4 regions of the Peribacillus sp. V2I11 genome follow, and region 3 is predicted to be linked to each of the others. Evidence: riboswitches for the same ligand, from Rfam matches in the RefSeq annotation. Region 3 holds a riboswitch; each other region holds the start of a gene.
What was found. Region 3 has a riboswitch for S-adenosylmethionine ahead of mmuP (S-methylmethionine permease). Riboswitches for the same ligand answer to the same signal wherever they lie in the genome.
Positions count from the first base shown of each region.

Region 1: it holds a riboswitch for S-adenosylmethionine, as region 3 does, so the genes downstream of both, mtnK (S-methyl-5-thioribose kinase) here and mmuP (S-methylmethionine permease) in region 3, are expected to answer to the same signal.
Region 2: it holds a riboswitch for S-adenosylmethionine, as region 3 does, so the genes downstream of both, QFZ73_RS04325 (Fur-regulated basic protein FbpA) here and mmuP (S-methylmethionine permease) in region 3, are expected to answer to the same signal.
Region 4: it holds a riboswitch for S-adenosylmethionine, as region 3 does, so the genes downstream of both, QFZ73_RS13335 (methionine ABC transporter ATP-binding protein) here and mmuP (S-methylmethionine permease) in region 3, are expected to answer to the same signal.

Region 1 is NZ_JAUSYW010000001.1:4,637,924-4,642,422, forward strand. It holds gene QFZ73_RS22695 (LCP family protein) at 1-6, shown strand, start outside; gene mtnA (S-methyl-5-thioribose-1-phosphate isomerase) at 185-1,231, opposite strand; gene mtnK (S-methyl-5-thioribose kinase) at 1,246-2,448, opposite strand; SAM riboswitch class I at 2,527-2,680, opposite strand; partial or broken gene QFZ73_RS22710 (carbon-nitrogen family hydrolase) at 2,752-3,533, opposite strand; gene QFZ73_RS22715 (pyridoxal phosphate-dependent aminotransferase) at 3,633-4,499, shown strand, end outside.
Region 2 is NZ_JAUSYW010000001.1:897,745-902,243, forward strand. It holds gene QFZ73_RS04310 (GDSL-type esterase/lipase family protein) at 1-367, opposite strand, end outside; gene QFZ73_RS04315 (GNAT family N-acetyltransferase) at 586-1,092, shown strand; gene QFZ73_RS04320 (aspartyl-phosphate phosphatase Spo0E family protein) at 1,162-1,356, opposite strand; gene QFZ73_RS04325 (Fur-regulated basic protein FbpA) at 1,608-1,796, opposite strand; SAM riboswitch class I at 1,973-2,077, opposite strand; TPP riboswitch at 2,236-2,341, shown strand; gene tenA (thiaminase II) at 2,431-3,120, shown strand; gene thiW (energy coupling factor transporter S component ThiW) at 3,136-3,657, shown strand; gene thiD (bifunctional hydroxymethylpyrimidine kinase/phosphomethylpyrimidine kinase) at 3,626-4,432, shown strand; gene thiM (hydroxyethylthiazole kinase) at 4,429-4,499, shown strand, end outside.
Region 3 is NZ_JAUSYW010000001.1:4,779,070-4,783,568, reverse strand. It holds gene mmuM (homocysteine S-methyltransferase) at 1-935, opposite strand, end outside; gene mmuP (S-methylmethionine permease) at 925-2,319, opposite strand; SAM riboswitch class I at 2,402-2,504, opposite strand; gene QFZ73_RS23425 (flavin reductase family protein) at 2,733-3,341, opposite strand; gene QFZ73_RS23420 (alpha/beta hydrolase) at 3,362-3,970, opposite strand; gene QFZ73_RS23415 (ring-cleaving dioxygenase) at 3,970-4,499, opposite strand, start outside.
Region 4 is NZ_JAUSYW010000001.1:2,771,485-2,775,983, forward strand. It holds gene QFZ73_RS13330 (O-acetylhomoserine aminocarboxypropyltransferase/cysteine synthase family protein) at 1-1,005, shown strand, start outside; SAM riboswitch class I at 1,123-1,236, shown strand; gene QFZ73_RS13335 (methionine ABC transporter ATP-binding protein) at 1,385-2,419, shown strand; gene QFZ73_RS13340 (methionine ABC transporter permease) at 2,412-3,080, shown strand; gene QFZ73_RS13345 (MetQ/NlpA family ABC transporter substrate-binding protein) at 3,096-3,932, shown strand; gene QFZ73_RS29150 (YuzK family famiily protein) at 4,097-4,237, shown strand.

The DNA of each region.
Region 1 (4,499 bases), 140 kb from region 3:
AAATAATAAGAATTTCCAATTCTCATTTGTTATCGAAAACATCCTTATATTAAGTGAATATGTTCGAATTCACTTAAATTATTGTAGTATATACCTCGCAAGAATAATCATAATCGATCATTTTTAAAAAACGAGAGGGATACGAAATCCTTCTCGTTTTTTATCTCCAATAAAGGAGCCTGGATCAATTAACAAAATGCGGAATGTTTTTGATGAAATCCGGTGTTATGATGCCATTTTCGGTAATGATGCTTGTAATTAGATGATTCGGTGTAACGTCAAAGGCTGGATTGAAAGTCTTCACGTTTTCCGGAGCGACCCTTACACCTTGAATGAAGGTGATTTCCGCTTCATTCCGTTCTTCGATCGGGATGGATGTGCCGGATTCGATAGATAGGTCGAATGTGCTTGATGGTGCGGCCACATAAAAAGGGATACCAAAGTGCTTGGCTAATATGGCCAATCCCAATGTCCCGATTTTATTGGCTGTATCACCATTAGCCGCAATCCTGTCGGCCCCGACGATAATTCCATTTATTCGTTTCTGGTGAATCGTATGGGCAGCCATATTATCAGAAATTAAGGTGACATCAACCCCGGCTTGCATCAATTCCCAAGCAGTCAAACGCGCCCCTTGCAGGACAGGCCTGGTTTCACAGGCGTACACTTTTAGCGGAAAGTCCCTTTCCTTAGCCAGGTGGAAGGGAGCCAAGGCTGTGCCATACCGAGCTGTGGCAATTCCCCCAGCGTTGCAATGCGTTAGAATGGAATCTCCTCTAGTGAATAAGGATAAACCATGTTCCCCTATTTTCCTGCACATTTCTTCATCTTCAGCAAAGATTGCTTTAGCCTCCGATACAAGTGCTTCCTTGGCAGTTGAAATGCTTTGCGCAGCTTGCAAGGTGTTCTCCATCCTCCTTAAAGCCCAAAAAAGGTTGACTGCAGTTGGCCGAGAAGAGGCGAGTTTTTCGATATGCCCCGTTACATTTTTCTTGAATTCCCCTAATTCAGCGGTTGTTTCCTGTTTGGCACCAAGTGCAACACCAAATGCTGCCGTCAGTCCAATAGCTGGGGCACCGCGAACTTTTAAAGACAAAATGCTGTCATATACATCATCAACAGAATGAAGTTCTATAAATTCAGTTAGGGAAGGAAGGGCTTGTTGATTTAATAATGTAATATGGGTATCATCCCATTGTACCGAATATGGTAAGGGTGCTAGTGTAGTCATGTGCAGGTCTCCTTTTAAATGGTTGAATAAGATGGCAGTGTACGTTGCTTCAACGCTTCAATGACAGCTGGAACATCCAATTCTTCCCGTTTTTTAATTAAAAATGCACCAATTTCCAATGTTTCCGTTTTGGCAGCGATCCTTGTTTCTTTATCTTCAATGATGTTTAAATCGGCAACATGGGAAAGGCCGATGGTTCTCCGAATCAGTTCACAGCCGGCAAAACCGAATGCATCTTTTTTGAATTTTGTCAGTAAATAAGGCAGATAACCCTTAACATGGCGGAATGGGCTTTTATTTTGGCCTTCCCATAATTCGGTATAGGTTTCTTCAAAGGCATTCCAAAATTCATGAAGGTGTGAGAAAATCTCTTCCTTTCCTGCGCCATTTCGTATAATTGCCTGGAAGAGAAGGTTGGCGGTGTATTGACCAAGGTCAAAACCAACTGGCCCATAAAAAGCGAATTCCGGATCAATAACCTTTGTTTCAGTTTCACTTGCAAATATACTTCCAGTATGTAAATCTCCATGAAGCAAGGCTTCCTGCTCTGTTTCAAAGCTTTGTTTCAGCTTAGCGACCTCAAGTATCACTTCTTGATCATTCCATATATTTTTGGCGGCATCGGTCAATTCCACCTCGAAATCTCCCGGGAGTTCCTCAAAAAATGGATCCGTGAAAATAAAGACCTCAGTGATTTTGCAGAGTTCCGGATTCGTGAAATGTCGGGCCACTTCCTTTTTCGCAGATGGTTCTAAATGATAATCGGATGTATAAAATGCCGTCTTCGCAACATACTCACCAATATGCTGTGAAAGAAATGGATATGAATCGCCATCGATCAATCCTGTTCTAACGATTTTCAAGTGAGATAAATCCTCCATGACTGTGATGGCAAGCTGTTCATCCGAATAATAGACTTGCGGTACGAATTCGGGGCAATAACTTCTGAAATGAATCAGCGCATTCGCTTCAATGGCCGCCCTTTTCAATGTCAGCGGCCAGCTTTCACCAAGTACCTTGGCATAAGGGACCGCTTGTTTGATGATTATCCCTTTATTTGTGACTGTGTCTGTAATATGAAAAACATAATTTAAGTTTCCATCGCCGATTTCTTTACATGTTAAACTTGCATCCGCATTGACCAACCCAAGTTTTTTTGCAAGGGTTATAGCTGTTTCGTTTGTCAATCTCTTAAAATTTGAACGGTTTTGAGTCATTCTTTTCCCCTCCAGATTCAAAATAAGAATAAAAAAGCCTCTTTCATATAGAAAGAGGCAGAAGTTTTGGCTTCGGACCTCTTATCTTCCAGAAAATGAATTCTGGTGGAATTAGCACCGTGCTCTGTGGATTTTATAATCCGGCGGTGAATCCGCCCCATTTCACAATGGTATTACAGTCGGTTGCTGGGCTTCATAGGGCCTTTATCCCTCAGCCTGCTCTTGATAAGAGTAAATGTTTTCTGAAATTTTAATCTTCGGGAAAATAATATCAACATTTTAAATAGTTTGTCAATGGGTAAATTAATAAAAATCAGGGCGGCGATCTTCGAATACAGGTATTTTATTACGGGCTTCCGTAACTTTATTGAAGTCCAAAGTGCCTGTCAGGAGTTCGTTTCCTTCTCCGGCTTCACTAATGATATTCCCCCATGGATCAATAATCAAGGAATGACCCGCAAATATATTATTGACATCCGAACCTGAACGATTAACGGCTACAACATAGGCTTGGTTCTCGATGGCACGGCTAATCAATAAGGCCCTCCAGTGATCCAGTCTCGGCTTTGGCCATTCAGCCGTAACGAATAGAACTTCCGCGCCTTGAACGGTATGTGCTCGCTGCCATTCGGGGAAACGGATGTCATAACAAACGAATCCAGCACATATTTTTTCATCAAGAGTAAATAAACCATCTTTTTCTCCTGGCTGCAGGAAAAGATGTTCATCCATTAACTGAAATAAGTGAAGCTTATCATATTCTTTAATGAGATTTCCATGTTTATCGATGATGATCATGGTATTATAGATCCCTTTGCTTGTCTTTTTCGCAATGGAACCGCCTATTATGTGAATCTGGTGTTTCTTTGCCTGTGTTTAAAAAAATTCAATCGTTTTTTCTGCCTCTTGATCAGCAATCTCATTTAACCTGGTCAAGTCGTATCCGGTCGTCCAAAGCTCTGGTAAAATGACGATATCGGGTCTGACCGTGCTGCTTTTTCCATCCATTGTTCTGCAACCTGAAAATTGATATCTGGTTGCCCGAAGGCTATATCCATTTGAATACAAGCTATTTTCCACTTCATCTTTTAAAACCCCCACATGTAAAAAATGCTTTACAAGACTATGATAAACATATATCATTTGTGACTAGAATTTCAAGAAATTTCAGAGAAGGTGTATAAATGGTGCAATTTGAAAAATCCAGACAGCTTCAGGCCCTGCCCAAGCAGTTTTTTGCTTCACTAGTCGCAAAAGTCAATGCGATCACGGCGCAAGGACATGATGTCATTAATTTAGGCCAGGGAAACCCTGATCAGCCGACGCCAGAACATATCGTGAAAAGTTTGCAGTCTGCCGCTGAAAAAACGATTAATCATAAATATTCACCATTCCGGGGACATCAATATTTAAAAGATGCTGCTGCCGTCTTTTATGAACGTGAATACGGTGTCAAGCTGGATCCGAATAGTGAAGTGGCGATTCTCTTCGGGGGAAAGGCAGGTCTTGTCGAACTGCCGCAGTGTTTATTGAATCCAGGTGATACGATCCTTGTTCCAGATCCAGGCTATCCGGATTATCTTTCCGGTGTTGTTTTAGCCCAGGCAAAGACCGAACTGATGCCCTTGACAGAAGAAAATGATTTTCTTCCGAAATACAAAGACATACATAAAGAGGTTCTTGATAAAGCCAAAATGATGTTCTTGAACTATCCCAATAATCCTACAGGTGCTTCTGCAACTGAAAGTTTCTTTGATGAAACCGTCTCCTTTGCAAAAGAGCATTCAATTTGCGTGGTCCACGATTTCGCCTATGGGGCGATAGGATTCAACGGAAAAAAACCGATAAGCTTTCTCCAGGCGGAAGGAGCGAAGGATGTAGGAATAGAAATATACACACTATCGAAAACATACAATATGGCAGGGTGGAGAGTCGGCTTCGCAGTGGGGAATAAGAGTGTAATAGAAGCTCTTGAACTATTACAAGACCATCTTTATGTGAGTCTCTTCCCGGCGATACAAGAAGCTGCGGCAAGCGCTTTGCTTGACTCG
Region 2 (4,499 bases), 3.9 Mb from region 3:
TTATTTTCTCCAAGTCCCCTCCGTTACTATTGATCAAGTCATTCGTTCCAATATAAACGATGAAAGTATCGGCTTCATCAAGTTTCGTTTTAATGCGGTAATCATCAAGCTGTTTCATCACCCCATCCGTTTCCTGGCCTTTTATTCCGTAATTCCAAAAACTCACTTTTTGTTCCGATTCCGGATTATTCAATTCATCCTCCAGGCCTTCTATATATCCTTCACCGTCCTTATCCCCTTTTCCATAGGTTAACGAATCTCCAAAAGCCATCACCCTTTGCACATCTTCCGACTCCGAGGCCTGAAATTCATATGCAGCAAAACATATAACTAGTACAGCAATCAATAACCCTGCCAATTTTTTCATTTAGTTCCCCTCTTGTCTTTTTACTAGAAGTATTTAATCTTACATACCCAAAAAATCCGCAGTCTTAACATACAAAAAAGAATTGTCAGATAAAGAGTAAGGAGTGTATGATAATATAAAACTTTCAATGGATTGGGTGTCATTCACCGTCCCTTAACAAAAAACGGGATAACCCTTCATTCTCGTGATTGAATAAATGATAGTTAGGAGTTTAAATCATGGAAGAGCACATAGAGTTTAGAGTGGCAGAACTATCTGATCTACCCAGAATTGTTGAAATATATAATTCGACAATTGCTTCAAGAATGGTCACGGCAGATACGGAACCTGTATCCGTCCAATCGAGGGTTAAATGGTTTGAGGAACATCATTCGGAAAGCCGACCGCTATATATCATTACTATAGAAGGGAATACTGCAGGATGGATGAGCTTTCAATCCTTCTATGGCCGACCGGCATATAATTCCACTGCCGAAATCAGCATTTATATTGATGATTATTTCCGGGGAAAAGGAATCGGACAAATTTCGATTCAAAAGGCAATTGAAATGAGTCCAAAATTAGGTGTTAAGACTCTATTGGGTTTCATTTTCGCCCACAATACACCAAGCCTTAAGCTTTTTTCCAAATTCGGGTTTGAAGAATGGGCTCATTTACCCCAGGTTGCCGAGCTGGATGGCATTGAGCGGGATTTGATCATTCTTGGTAAACGTGTCGATATTTAAAATAATTCTTTAGAGCTATTGCCTTGAGCAGTAGCTTTTTTTAGATTAATCGAGGTCAAATTGACTAATTTAAAAATACCTATATGCTTTCTGGAGGGAAAAATATTCAGAATCTCTTTTACTTGTTAACGCATTTAATAGCGTATCCAATTCTTGACTGGCTTGAACAGTCAGCAGACTTGTTAAGCCGTAAATCGCGGCCAATTTGAGCATCTCTTGTCTCTTCTCTTCTACTTTTTCTATAGTTACCTTGCGGCAAAGCATTATAGCACCCCCCATTTATTCAATATTTTTACACTTTCATCATAATGAAACTACTAGTTAAAATCAACTATTTTCCAGAAATTAAATGTGTTATTTTATAGGGTAAATGTGACAAAACACCTATTTATTCTTATATTATGTATATTTTGTGTCACTTTCTATTAAACGCAAAAAAAGCACCCACTAGTGTAGACTGCGAATGCTTACATCATATCCCTAATACAAGAACCCAAAATATAGTCCATCGCTTACTATGTCATCCATTCAGAAGGTGACTCGTTATTATGTCTATTTATAACAATTTTATATTCATCTTCAAGTACTTTTAATGGGGCATCATAAAGGTGCCTTTCATCAGAGGTTTTGTATACTCCATTGGCCAATAACTCTTCAATAAGCATTGCCTTCCTCTGTTCAATCCTCTTAAATAATTCTGCCATGTAAATGGCTCCTTTCCTAGTCATCCTTGAGCCAGCTTCTAGTTAGCTAAACTTTATCAACTTGTTTGATTTTCACCAAATTATATATACCTTTTCTATTATGTCACTAAACGTTATTTCCCAAAAATAAAAGCCCCTTCTAATTCAAGAAGAGGCTGACAGTGTCCGTACGGCTCTTCTTATCTCCCAAGCATATGCTTGTTGGATTTAGCACAGTTCCCATAACGGGTCCGCTGCCGAGGTTTCTTTGGGCCAAGTCCCTCCACCTCTCTGGATAAGAATTCGATATATAAATGATGTAGACATGATTTTATCTTAATAATCATCAAAAGTCAATTACCTGGTTCTCCCTTTTTTCCTGGACACAAAGTGATCTCTCTTTCAATTACCGGTTGCATTTTCTTGTCTTTCTGATATGATGTCAGTAATTACATACAATTCACACCACTAGGGGAGTTTTTTTTTAAGACTGAGATGGAATTAGTTCCGGACCCTTTGAACCTGAACCGGCTTATACCGGCGGAGGGAAGTGGATGATATCGTCCATTTACAGGCTATATCCATCTACCCCGTTCCGTATTCAGGAACGGGGTTTTTTATTAACAAGGGGATCCATTCTAAAGGAGGATGAACAATGGAGAATATTAAATTAGAAACATTCAGTGATAGACTACATGCGCGGGCAAAAGAGATTTGGAAAAGGAACCATTCTCATCCCTTTGTCCAGGCAATTGGAAACGGCACGCTTCCTGAAGAGAAATTTGCCTATTACCTGAAGCAGGACTATATCTATCTCATGGATTATTCCAAGCTCTTTGCTTTAGGTGTCATCAAAGCTCATGACATCGAAACCATGGCAAAGTTTGCAAGTATTTTAAATGAAACCCTTCAAGTGGAAATGGATATTCATCGGCATTATGCTTCCGAATTCGGAATCAGTTCCAAGGAATTGGAAGATACAGAGCCCACTCCAACCACTCTAGCCTATACAGGTTACATGCTAAATGCAGCTCAGCATGGGACCTTGGCAGATTTGATCGCCTGTCTCCTGCCCTGCGCTTGGGATTATTATGAAATCGGTTTGCTATTAAAAGAACAAAATGGAGCAGCGTTGGAAAACAATCGCTATGCAGATTGGATAAGGTCCTATTCATCTCCTGAATTCGGGGAAGCACACAAGTGGCTGATCGCTTTGTTGGAAGAGTTGACGGAAGGCATGCCAGAAAAGGAGCTTCTTAGATTAGAAAAGCACTTTTTGGTTACTTCCCGATATGAATATTTATTCTGGGATATGGTTCAAAATGAGCAGGATTGGCCGCTGTAGGATGTTGACATGATGATGAATCCTATCAAGAAACTGACGTTGACTGCCATGATCACGGCTATAACGACGCTGACCAGTTCATTTATTTTCATCCCAACAGGATTTGCAAAGGTCTTTCCTATTCAGCATTTGGCAAATGTCCTGACGGCCGTCCTATTGGGGCCTGCTTATGCTGTGACACAAGCTTTTTTAGTTTCCATCATTAGAAACATGTCTGGTACCGGTTCAATTTTCGCCTTTCCCGGCAGCATGATCGGGGCACTTTTAGCTGCCATCCTTTATCGAAAAACACAAAGCTTAAAATTCGCTTGTTTTGGGGAAGTGATTGGGACCGGCATTCTCGGTTCCCTAGCCTGTTATCCACTTGCCATCCTCCTATTGGGAGAAAAAGCTGCTCTTTTTGGTTTTTTACCGGCTTTTATGCTCAGTTCATTCGCAGGTGCGATTTTAGCTTTCATATTACTTAAAATACTTCTAAAAAATAATTATATGAAGGGGTTTTTTTATGAAAACAGCATTAACCATCGCAGGCTCTGATTCAGGGGGCGGTGCTGGAATACAAGCGGATTTAAAAACATTTTCTGCACATGGGGTCTTTGGGATGTCTGCCATCACAGCCGTAACCGCACAAAATACAATGGAAGTCCGTTCAGTACAGCCAATTGAAACAGCTATCATATCAGATCAAATTGCTGCTATCTTTGAAGATATTCCGGTCGATGCAGTAAAAATAGGCATGCTTGGATCAAAAGAAATAGTGGAAACTGTCGCTGCGTCCCTTAAAACCTTCATGCCTGCCATCGTTATCCTTGACCCTGTCATGATTTCCAAAAGCGGCCACCATTTGCTCGACGAAAAAGCTGTCTCTGCCTTAAAAATGGATTTGCTTCCGCTAGCAACACTTGTAACCCCAAATGTACCGGAAGCGGAAGTACTTACTGGCTTGTCGATTCGGACGGAACAAGATTTCTACAGGGCATGCATTTCGATACAAGAAATGGGTCCCAAAGCCGTTTTACTTAAAGGAGGCCATGCAACAGGAAATCCAAATGATCTTTTTTATGACGGGACTGACTTCCAATGGATCAAGGGAGAGCGTATTCATACAAAAAACACTCATGGTACGGGCTGTACCCTATCATCCGCCATTACATCAAACCTGGCAAATGGACTGCCATTGCAGGTATCGATCGAACAGGCCAAGACCTATATTTCTGAAGCGATACGAAATAGCTTTTCAATTGGTAAAGGTCATGGACCTGTCCATCATTTTCATGCATTTTCAAAAAAAGAACGGAGTGACTTAAAATGAAGGTTTCTGCAGCCGATTTATTCGTGAAAGTAAAAGAAAGAAAACCACTCGTTCACCAAATCACCAA
Region 3 (4,499 bases):
CACTTTCTTGAAATGTCTGCAATATGATGAGGTGCCGTTCTGCAACATCCTCCAATTAAACGTGCCCCTGCATGGTGCCATTCTTCAGATTTCAGGTCGAGCCTGTTACATGATTCTTGACCATGCCATGTTTTAGTTTCTGGATTATATGATTCACCAGAATTCGGATAAACAATAATTGGTTTATGCGTGTTTGCACGCAACACCTGTATGGCTTCCGTGATACTTGATACAGGCGCACAGTTGATGCCAATTGCTGCAATTTGCTCACTGTCCCCAAACAATCTCGTACATTCCTCCAGCAAGGTACCGTCACTTATCGCTTTTTCATTTTTCAACGAAAAGGATAGCCAAGCATAGACTTCTGGATAATCTTTCAATATTGAATGTAATACTTTTGCTTCCTGCAGGGAAGGAATCGTTTCAAATGCTAAAATATCAGCTCCTGCATCAATCAAAGCTGATATTCGTGAGCGATGAAATGCCGCTAAAGTTTCTTCTGAAACACCATAGTTCCCTACATACTCTGAACCATCTGCAAGATAAGCCCCATAAGGTCCGACTGATGCAGCAACCAATGGTTTAGGTCTAATCGTTTGATATTCTTCCTTCCAAAATTCATCTCTTGCTTTTCTTGCAAGTAAAACCGTTTTCCGGATTAGCTCCAAAGCCTCTTTTTCTTGTATTCCTCGTAGGGCGAAACCTTCAACTGTTGCTTGGTAGCTTGCCGTTATAGCACAGTCAGCACCCGCACGAAAGTAGTCAGAGTGAACCTGATAAATCACTTCTGGATTTTCAAGCAATACATGAGCAGACCACAGGGGATCGTCCAAATCACACCCATGCCTTTCAAGCTCTGTAGCTAAAGCTCCATCCAAAATCATGACTGAATGATCTCGTAAAATTGCGTCAATTGGGTTGATTTTATTCTTCATGTTTTACTCCTCTTTTCTTTATAGTTTGTGTCAGATAATAACTTCCATAGCAAAACAAAATAAAAGGTATGCCACAATATAGTGCAATTCGTTGTGTAGGATCGAATGCAATTCCTATGCAAGAGGCAAGACATAGCATAAAAGAAACGATAGGTACGAGTGGATATAAAGGTGTATGATAAGCCAAATCATTTACTGAATTTCCATCTTTTATAAATCGTCTGCGAAATAGAAACTGTGACGCGCTAATACTCATCCAAACTACAACCACGGCTAGTCCGGAAATGGATACAAGCACTATGTATACTGTATCCGGTGCAATAATACTCGAGAAAAGGGCTAAACCACCGCCCAACATACTGAAAATGACTGCATTTACCGGAACACCCCGTTTTGTCAATTTTGCAAATATTGGTGATATAGTTTTCTTATCTGCAAGTGACCAAAGCATCCTGGATGAGGCATATAGTCCTGAGTTTGCAGCAGACAAAATGGCAGTTAATATAACAAAGTTCATAATATCCGCTGCATATGGCATTCCGATCCGTTCCAGAACTGTAACAAAGGGGCTCTCTAAAACGCTTGCATCCGAAATAGGCAATAATGCGGATAAAACAACGATGGTTCCTACAAAAAAGATAATCAATCTCCATAATGTCATACGGATTGCCTTTGGTATCGTTTTTTCTGGATTCACAGTTTCTCCAGCTGCAATTCCGATTAATTCAGTTCCGGAAAATGCAAAATTCACCGCGAGCATCGTCATTAGAATGGCAAAAGCACCATTCGGAAATAAACCTGCACTTGTGAAATTGGAAAATAACGGAGCTGATTGTGAATTAATTATTGGAATAAAACCTACCATTGCCGCAGCTCCCAGAATAATAAATATCACAATAGCAAATACCTTTATGGACGCAAACCAGAATTCGGATTCAGCGAAAAACTTAACGGTCCACACATTTAATGCCAAGACCAAAATGGCAAATAGAGCACTCCATATCCAGACACTTATTGATGGAAACCATCTCTGCATCAACAATCCTGCAGCCGTGAATTCCGAACCTAGTGCAACAGTCCAAGTTAGCCAGTACAACCAGGCTACTGTATACCCTGTCCCTGGTCCGATATATTTGGCTGCGTAGCTATGAAACGCACCTGTCTCGGGCATATGTACTGCCAGTTCACCTAGACATAACATGACTAGATAAACCACTAATGCTCCAATCAGATACGAAAGGATGGTGCCAAACGGGCCAGCCTGGTGAATCGTATAACCCGAACTTAAGAATAAACCAGTTCCAATCACCCCGCCAAGCGATAGCATTATTATATGCCTTGCTTGCATTTGCCTTTGAAAATCATGCTTCCTTTTGTTCTCCATTTTACTCTCCTTAATCTTGCATCCAGAAAAAACGAAAACGCACTCTAAAAAAGAGTGCGTTACTGACAAATAAACACGTACGGTCTTATCTATCAAGGTTTCACCCCCTGGAATTAGCACAGTGTCTTTATAGACCTGTTGCTGAGGTTTCATAGGGCCAGTCCCTCCACCTCTCTGGATAAGAAATTATTTTTTTATAACTTTATCAATCTATGAAAAATTTGTCAAGTTTTGTTTCGTTTGTAAAGACTTTCTTTTATATTCCAACAATCATGACCTCCGGCATTGAAATGATTGCTAGTCTTTGGAACTGTCGCTCACCGTATTAAAATTGCAGATAAAGTTAACCGGGATAAATTTGGTTTAAAAAATTGACGACATCTTAAAAGATGACGCCATTTTTTTCTTTTCCCTTAAGGACGTTCTATTTCAAATAATTCCCCAAGTTTTGTATAAGTATGACCCGCTAATCTTGCTACAGGTTTTAGCCCATTCTGGTCAATTCGGCCATTATGGTAAATATCTTGCTCTATATGATAGCAGACTATTTTCCCTATCAATAAATCACAACCAGGTTTATCCAGGGAACCTGCCAATGGTAACGTATGCTCCAATGTACATTCAAAGCGTACCTTCGCTTCTTGCAATCCAGGTACGGATACCTTATCACTAACAGCCGTCGTGAAATTAGTAAGACCCAATTCGCTTTCGTCAGAGGGGAGTTCCTTGGCCGTTCGATTTGCATCAGCAACATTATTTTCATCAGTGATATGAACAACGAATTCACCTGTTTGAATTGCATTTCGGGCTGTGTCCTTTGAAACTCCTTCTTTCCGTTGAACAGAAATGGAAATCATCGGAGGATTGGAACTGACTATGTTGAAAAAGCTGAACGGCGCTATATTGATTGTACCGGTTTCGGATTGTGTCGTAACCAGGGCTATAGGTCTCGGTATAATGCTTCCAGTCAAAAACTTATAATTTTCCCGTTCAGTCAGACTTTCAGGATTAACTGAAATCATCTTCATTCCCTCTTTCATTCTTATATAAAGTTCTTATGAAACCATGAACCTGCTGCCTCGACTTCTGAACGTGTTAACTGATGACCGTAATTTTCCCAGTGAATATCCACCCTAGCACCAGCTTGCAGTAAAATTTGATTAAGTTCATCAGTTTCTTGTGCCGGGCAAATCGGATCGTTTTTACCTGCAGCAATAAATACTGGTATATCCGAAAGGGGGGGTAAAGCAATCCCACGTCTTGGCACCATTGGATGATGAAGAATCGCTCCCTGTAGTGCCCCTTCGAAATGGAACATCAAACTTGCCGCTATATTTGCACCATTAGAATAACCTAATGCTACCACTTTGTCACGATCGAAATCATATTGGCCGGACGCAAATTCCAAGAAGTCATAAAGCTCCTTCGTACGGAAGATCAAATCTTCTTCATCAAAAACCCCTTCAGCTAAACGGCGGAAATAACGGGGCATTCCGTTTTCAAGTACATTTCCCCGTACGCTCAATACGGATGAACCCGGTGAAACCATTTCCGATAATGGCAAGAGATCAGTTTCCGTTCCTCCAGTGCCATGTAAAAGCAAAAGTAACGGAGCTTCTGGATTACTTCCTTGTTGAAAAATATGCTTCATCATTTATCCTCCTCTAGTACTCTCGGCACTGCCGGCAGTAACGTTTTCTCCATAATTCCCCTTTTTTCTTCCAACCATGGCGGCAGCATTAATTTACTGCCCATCGTTTCCTTCGTTTCATCATGAGCAAAGCCGGGTGGATCTGTGGCAACTTCAAAGAGTATGCCTCCATCTTCCCGAAAATAAATGGCATCGAAGTATTGACGGTCTTTAAAGGGTGTCACACCATAGCCATGGTTTGCGATATGCTCCCTCCATTCTTTATGATCTTCATTATCGCTTGCACGCCATGCAAGATGATGGACAGTTCCCACTCCGATTTTTCCATTTGGCAAAACCGTTTTTTTAACATCTATCAAATTTCCGATGTCCGATGTGGATTTGAAGCGGATGTAATCGCCCTCTTCCCCAATCTTTTGCAGGCCCATCACTTCCTCTAATAGTTCCATCGTTTTGATCGGTTTTGACGTCAATAATACGGCACCGCCGAATCCCTTGACTGCCTTATCAGCTGGTACACCGCCGAATG
Region 4 (4,499 bases), 2.0 Mb from region 3:
GAGATTGTTTCAGCCTCTACATTATATGGCGGTACGTATAACCTTTTTGAAAATACTCTTCCTAAATATGGAATCAAAGTGAAGTTCGTTTCTCCCGATGACCCTGAAAATTTCAAAAGGGCGATTACGCCAAGAACTAAGGCCATTTTTGCTGAAACGATCGGAAATCCAAGTTTGAGGGTGCTCGATATGGAAGCGGTAGCGGAAATCGCCCATGATGCAGGCATACCTTTAATCATTGATAATACCTTCGCGACACCATATCTATGCAGACCAATTGACTTTGGAGCGGATATTGTGATCCATTCCGCTACAAAATGGCTTCTGGGAAATGGAACGACGCTAGGCGGTGTCATCGTGGATGGAGGGAAGTTCGATTGGAACTCGCCAAACTACCCTGGCTTCACGGAGCCCGACCCAAGTTACGACGGTCTGGTATACGCCGAGGCAGTTGGACCTGCAGCATTCATAACGAAAGCCCGAGTCCAGTTACTCCGTGATTTAGGTCCTGCGTTAAGTGCCCAAAGTGCTTTCCAGTTTACGCTTGGACTTGAAACGCTGCATGTAAGGATGAAAGAGCATCTATCAAACACCAAGTCTGTCATTAAATATTTAAAAAACCATCCTGCGGTGACTTGGGTTTCACATCCTGGTGATGAGGATCATCCCGATAAAGCCCTTGCGGATAAATATTTGCCAAAGGGAGCTGGATCTGTCGTTACATTTGGGATACAAGGTAATCGCGAAGCTGGGGCAAAACTTATCAATTCGGTGGAATTATGGTCCCATGTAGCGAATGTTGGGGATGCGAAGAGCTTGATCATCCACCCAGCCAGTACGACCCATCAACAATTGAATGAGGCGGGTCTTGCGAAAGCGGGTGTGCGTGCTGATCAAGTCCGTTTATCCATTGGGATTGAAAATGTAGAGGATTTAATAGAAGATTTGGAACAGGCAATTGAAAAAGCGACGAATATCGTCTCCTTGACTTCCAAAACGGTTTAAGCAAAGTTCCTGTTCATTCTTGTACTAGAAATAATATACATTGCGCTCCTTTTTTATCTATGATAAAATTTCACCATACTAAAGAACTTAATGATGTACAAATATTCTATATATTAGCTCTTATCAAGAGAGGTGGAGGGATGTGCCCGATGAAACCCGGCAACCGACAAGGAGAAATTCCTTGGAAAGGTGCCAATTCACACAAAGTTTAATCACTTTGGAAGATGAGAGGAAGGCCTGTTTCTTCACCTGCCTTTCTGCTCATGCAGAAAGGTTTTTTCTTTTTTTTGGGGAAAAATGATATGAGAAACAGACTAATAATGTAGAGAAATCAACTAAGTTCATAGGTTTTATTGGATAAAAAAAGAGGTGAGGATTAATGATTACATTGACGAAAGTCAGTAAGCTGTTCCGTACAGGAAAAGGAAACAGTGAGACGATCAAGGCTGTAAATAATGTGAATGTTGAAATAAATAAAGGCGAGATTTTCGGTATCATCGGTTACAGTGGGGCGGGGAAGAGTACTTTGATCAGAATGCTCAATGGATTGGAAACACCCACAGAGGGATCCGTTGTGGTGGCTGAAAAGGAAATTTCAAAAATTAAAGGGGCTCAGCTCCGTAAGGCCCGTCAAGAAATAAGCATGATTTTCCAACATTTCAATCTATTATGGTCAAGGACCGTTCAGGAGAATATTTCTTTCCCTTTGGAAATTTCAGGAATTTCTAAAACTGAACGAACCAAGCGTGTGAACGAATTGATCAAGTTAGTCGGACTGGAAGGCAGGGAAAAGGCCTATCCTTCACAATTAAGCGGAGGGCAAAAGCAAAGGGTGGGGATAGCCAGGGCTCTGGCAAATGATCCTAAAGTGCTGCTTTGTGATGAAGCGACTTCTGCATTGGATCCACAGACTACCGACTCAATACTCGAATTGCTTGTTGACATCAATCAGCGCCTGGGATTGACGATCGTTTTGATAACACATGAAATGCATGTAATACGTAAAATCTGTCATCGCGTCGCCGTGATGGAAAGCGGGCAAGTTGTTGAACAGGGTCCTGTCCTGGATGTTTTCAAGAATCCTAAAGAACAAATGACGAAGCGTTTCGTGCAACAAGTAACGGAACCAGAAGAAACGAAAGAAACGATGGACCATTTGCTCGAACGCTATCCTGCAGGCAAAGTGATTCAATTGACCTTTGTAGGTGATCATGCAGAAAGCCCGTTGATCACCAAGCTTGTACGTAACTTCGAGTTGGATGTCAATATCGTTCAAGGTAAGATATCCCAAACAAGAAGCGGTTCATATGGAACATTGTTTATCCATCTTGATGGCACAGAGGATGAAATGCTCCGCGCAATCGAATTCATTAAAGCACAGCAGGTAGGCGTGGAGGTGATTACTCATGCTTGAAGAATTATTGCCGAATGTTGATTGGGAAGACATTATTGAAGCAACGAAAGAAACGCTTTACATGACAAGCGTCTCTGTAGTGGCAACCTTTTTTATAGGCATAATATTAGGATTGATCCTGTTCCTGACAGGGAAGGGGAATATGTGGGGAAACCGGGCAGTCAACGGGGTCATGAGTGCTGTCGTTAATATATTCCGTTCCATTCCATTTCTTATTTTGATCGTGCTGCTCATTCCTTTCACTAAAGCGCTTGTCGGTTCCATGATTGGAGAGAACGCTGCACTGCCGGCACTTATTATCGGTGCGGCCCCATTTTATGCGCGTATGGTCGAAATCGGCCTTCGTGAAATCGATAAAGGTGTAATTGAAGCCGCTAAATCGATGGGGGCAAAAACGAGCACGATCATTTGGAAGGTCCTTCTTCCAGAGTCGATGCCTGCCCTTATTTCCGGGATCACGGTAACATCGATCGCATTGGTTGGATATACCGCAATGGCTGGGGTCATCGGCGCTGGCGGGCTTGGTAATCTAGCCTATTTGGAAGGCTATCAAAGAAGTCAAAATGACGTTACGCTTGTAGCGACTGTCGTTATTCTAATTATCGTCTTTATAATTCAAATTATTGGAGATGTGATTACATCTAAATTGGACAAAAGATAAAGGGAGATGACTAGGATGAAAAAGTTTTTAGGATTTGCATTAATTTTAGTGTTATCTATCGCTTTGGCTGCTTGTGGAAGTGAAAAGGATAAAAGCGGCAGTGATACGGAGAAAGAATCGAAGAAATTAGTTGTAGGGGCATCCAATGTTCCGCATGCTGAAATCCTCGAGGAAGCTAAGCCGCTTCTTAAAGAAAAAGGAATCGAATTGGAAATCGAAACATTCCAGGACTATGTTTTACCGAATAAGGCGTTGAATGATAAGGAATTGGATGCTAACTATTTTCAGCACATTCCTTACTTAGAGGCGCAAATTAAAGAAAATGGATATGATTTCGTCAATGCTGGCGGAATCCATATCGAGCCAATAGCACTATACTCACAAAAATATAAAAGCATCGATAAACTTCCTGATGGGGCAACAATCATTTTGAGCAGCTCTGTCGCTGATCATGGACGCGCTTTATCCCTTTTAGAAAAGAATGGCCTGATCACTTTGAAAGAAGGCATCGATAAAACGACGGCTACAACTAAAGACATCGTTGAAAATAAGAAAAACCTTAAATTCGATGCTGAATATGAAGCGGCACTGCTTCCTAAAATTTATGAGAGCGGCGAAGGCGATGCTGTCTTGATCAACTCCAACTATGCAATTGACGCAGGTTTGAATCCGATTGAAGATTCGATTGCAATTGAAGATTCGGAATCACCATATGTGAATGTCATTGCAGTAAACAAAGGTGACGAAAATAAAGAAGCAATAAAAGCGCTTGTAGAAGTATTGCATTCTAAAGAAATTCAAGATTTCATCCTTAAAGAATACGATGGTGCAGTTGTACCGGCGGATAAATGATTCAAGAATGGCGACCTGATTTAATTCAGGTCGTTTTTTCATGTTTAATCATGAAAGTGAAGGGTATAGAGATGATGAAGGTAATAAAATGATACACAAATTTGAAAGGATGGTTCACTATCAATACTCTAGATTTAAATGTAACAAGCGAAATGGAAAAGGCGATGCAGTCTTCACATGGGATTGGCTACAGTGAGTACAGTAGAAACTTAGACCTCCGTATCGAGGTTGAGAAAGAACGGGATAGGGAACATGTAAAGTGCAACAAAATGGTCCAGGACCTACAACGCAAAATTCACGGCTAAGCATATAAAAGAATTCTTTAAAAGATCGGTCTGTAGAGGTAAAATGGTAAATGGTCCATAAAATAAGGGGTTTCCTTATTGGATGAACTTACATAATGCCTGACAGTCCGATCTTTTTCTTTTTAAAGCGGAACATTCATACCTTGCAATTGAATTCATCGCACATATATTAATAAGGACGAAGATTTGCCGAATAATAAGATAATTTTAACAAAAGCTAAAATAAGTATGTATATGCAGTAAACAGGCTATATCTGTTAGT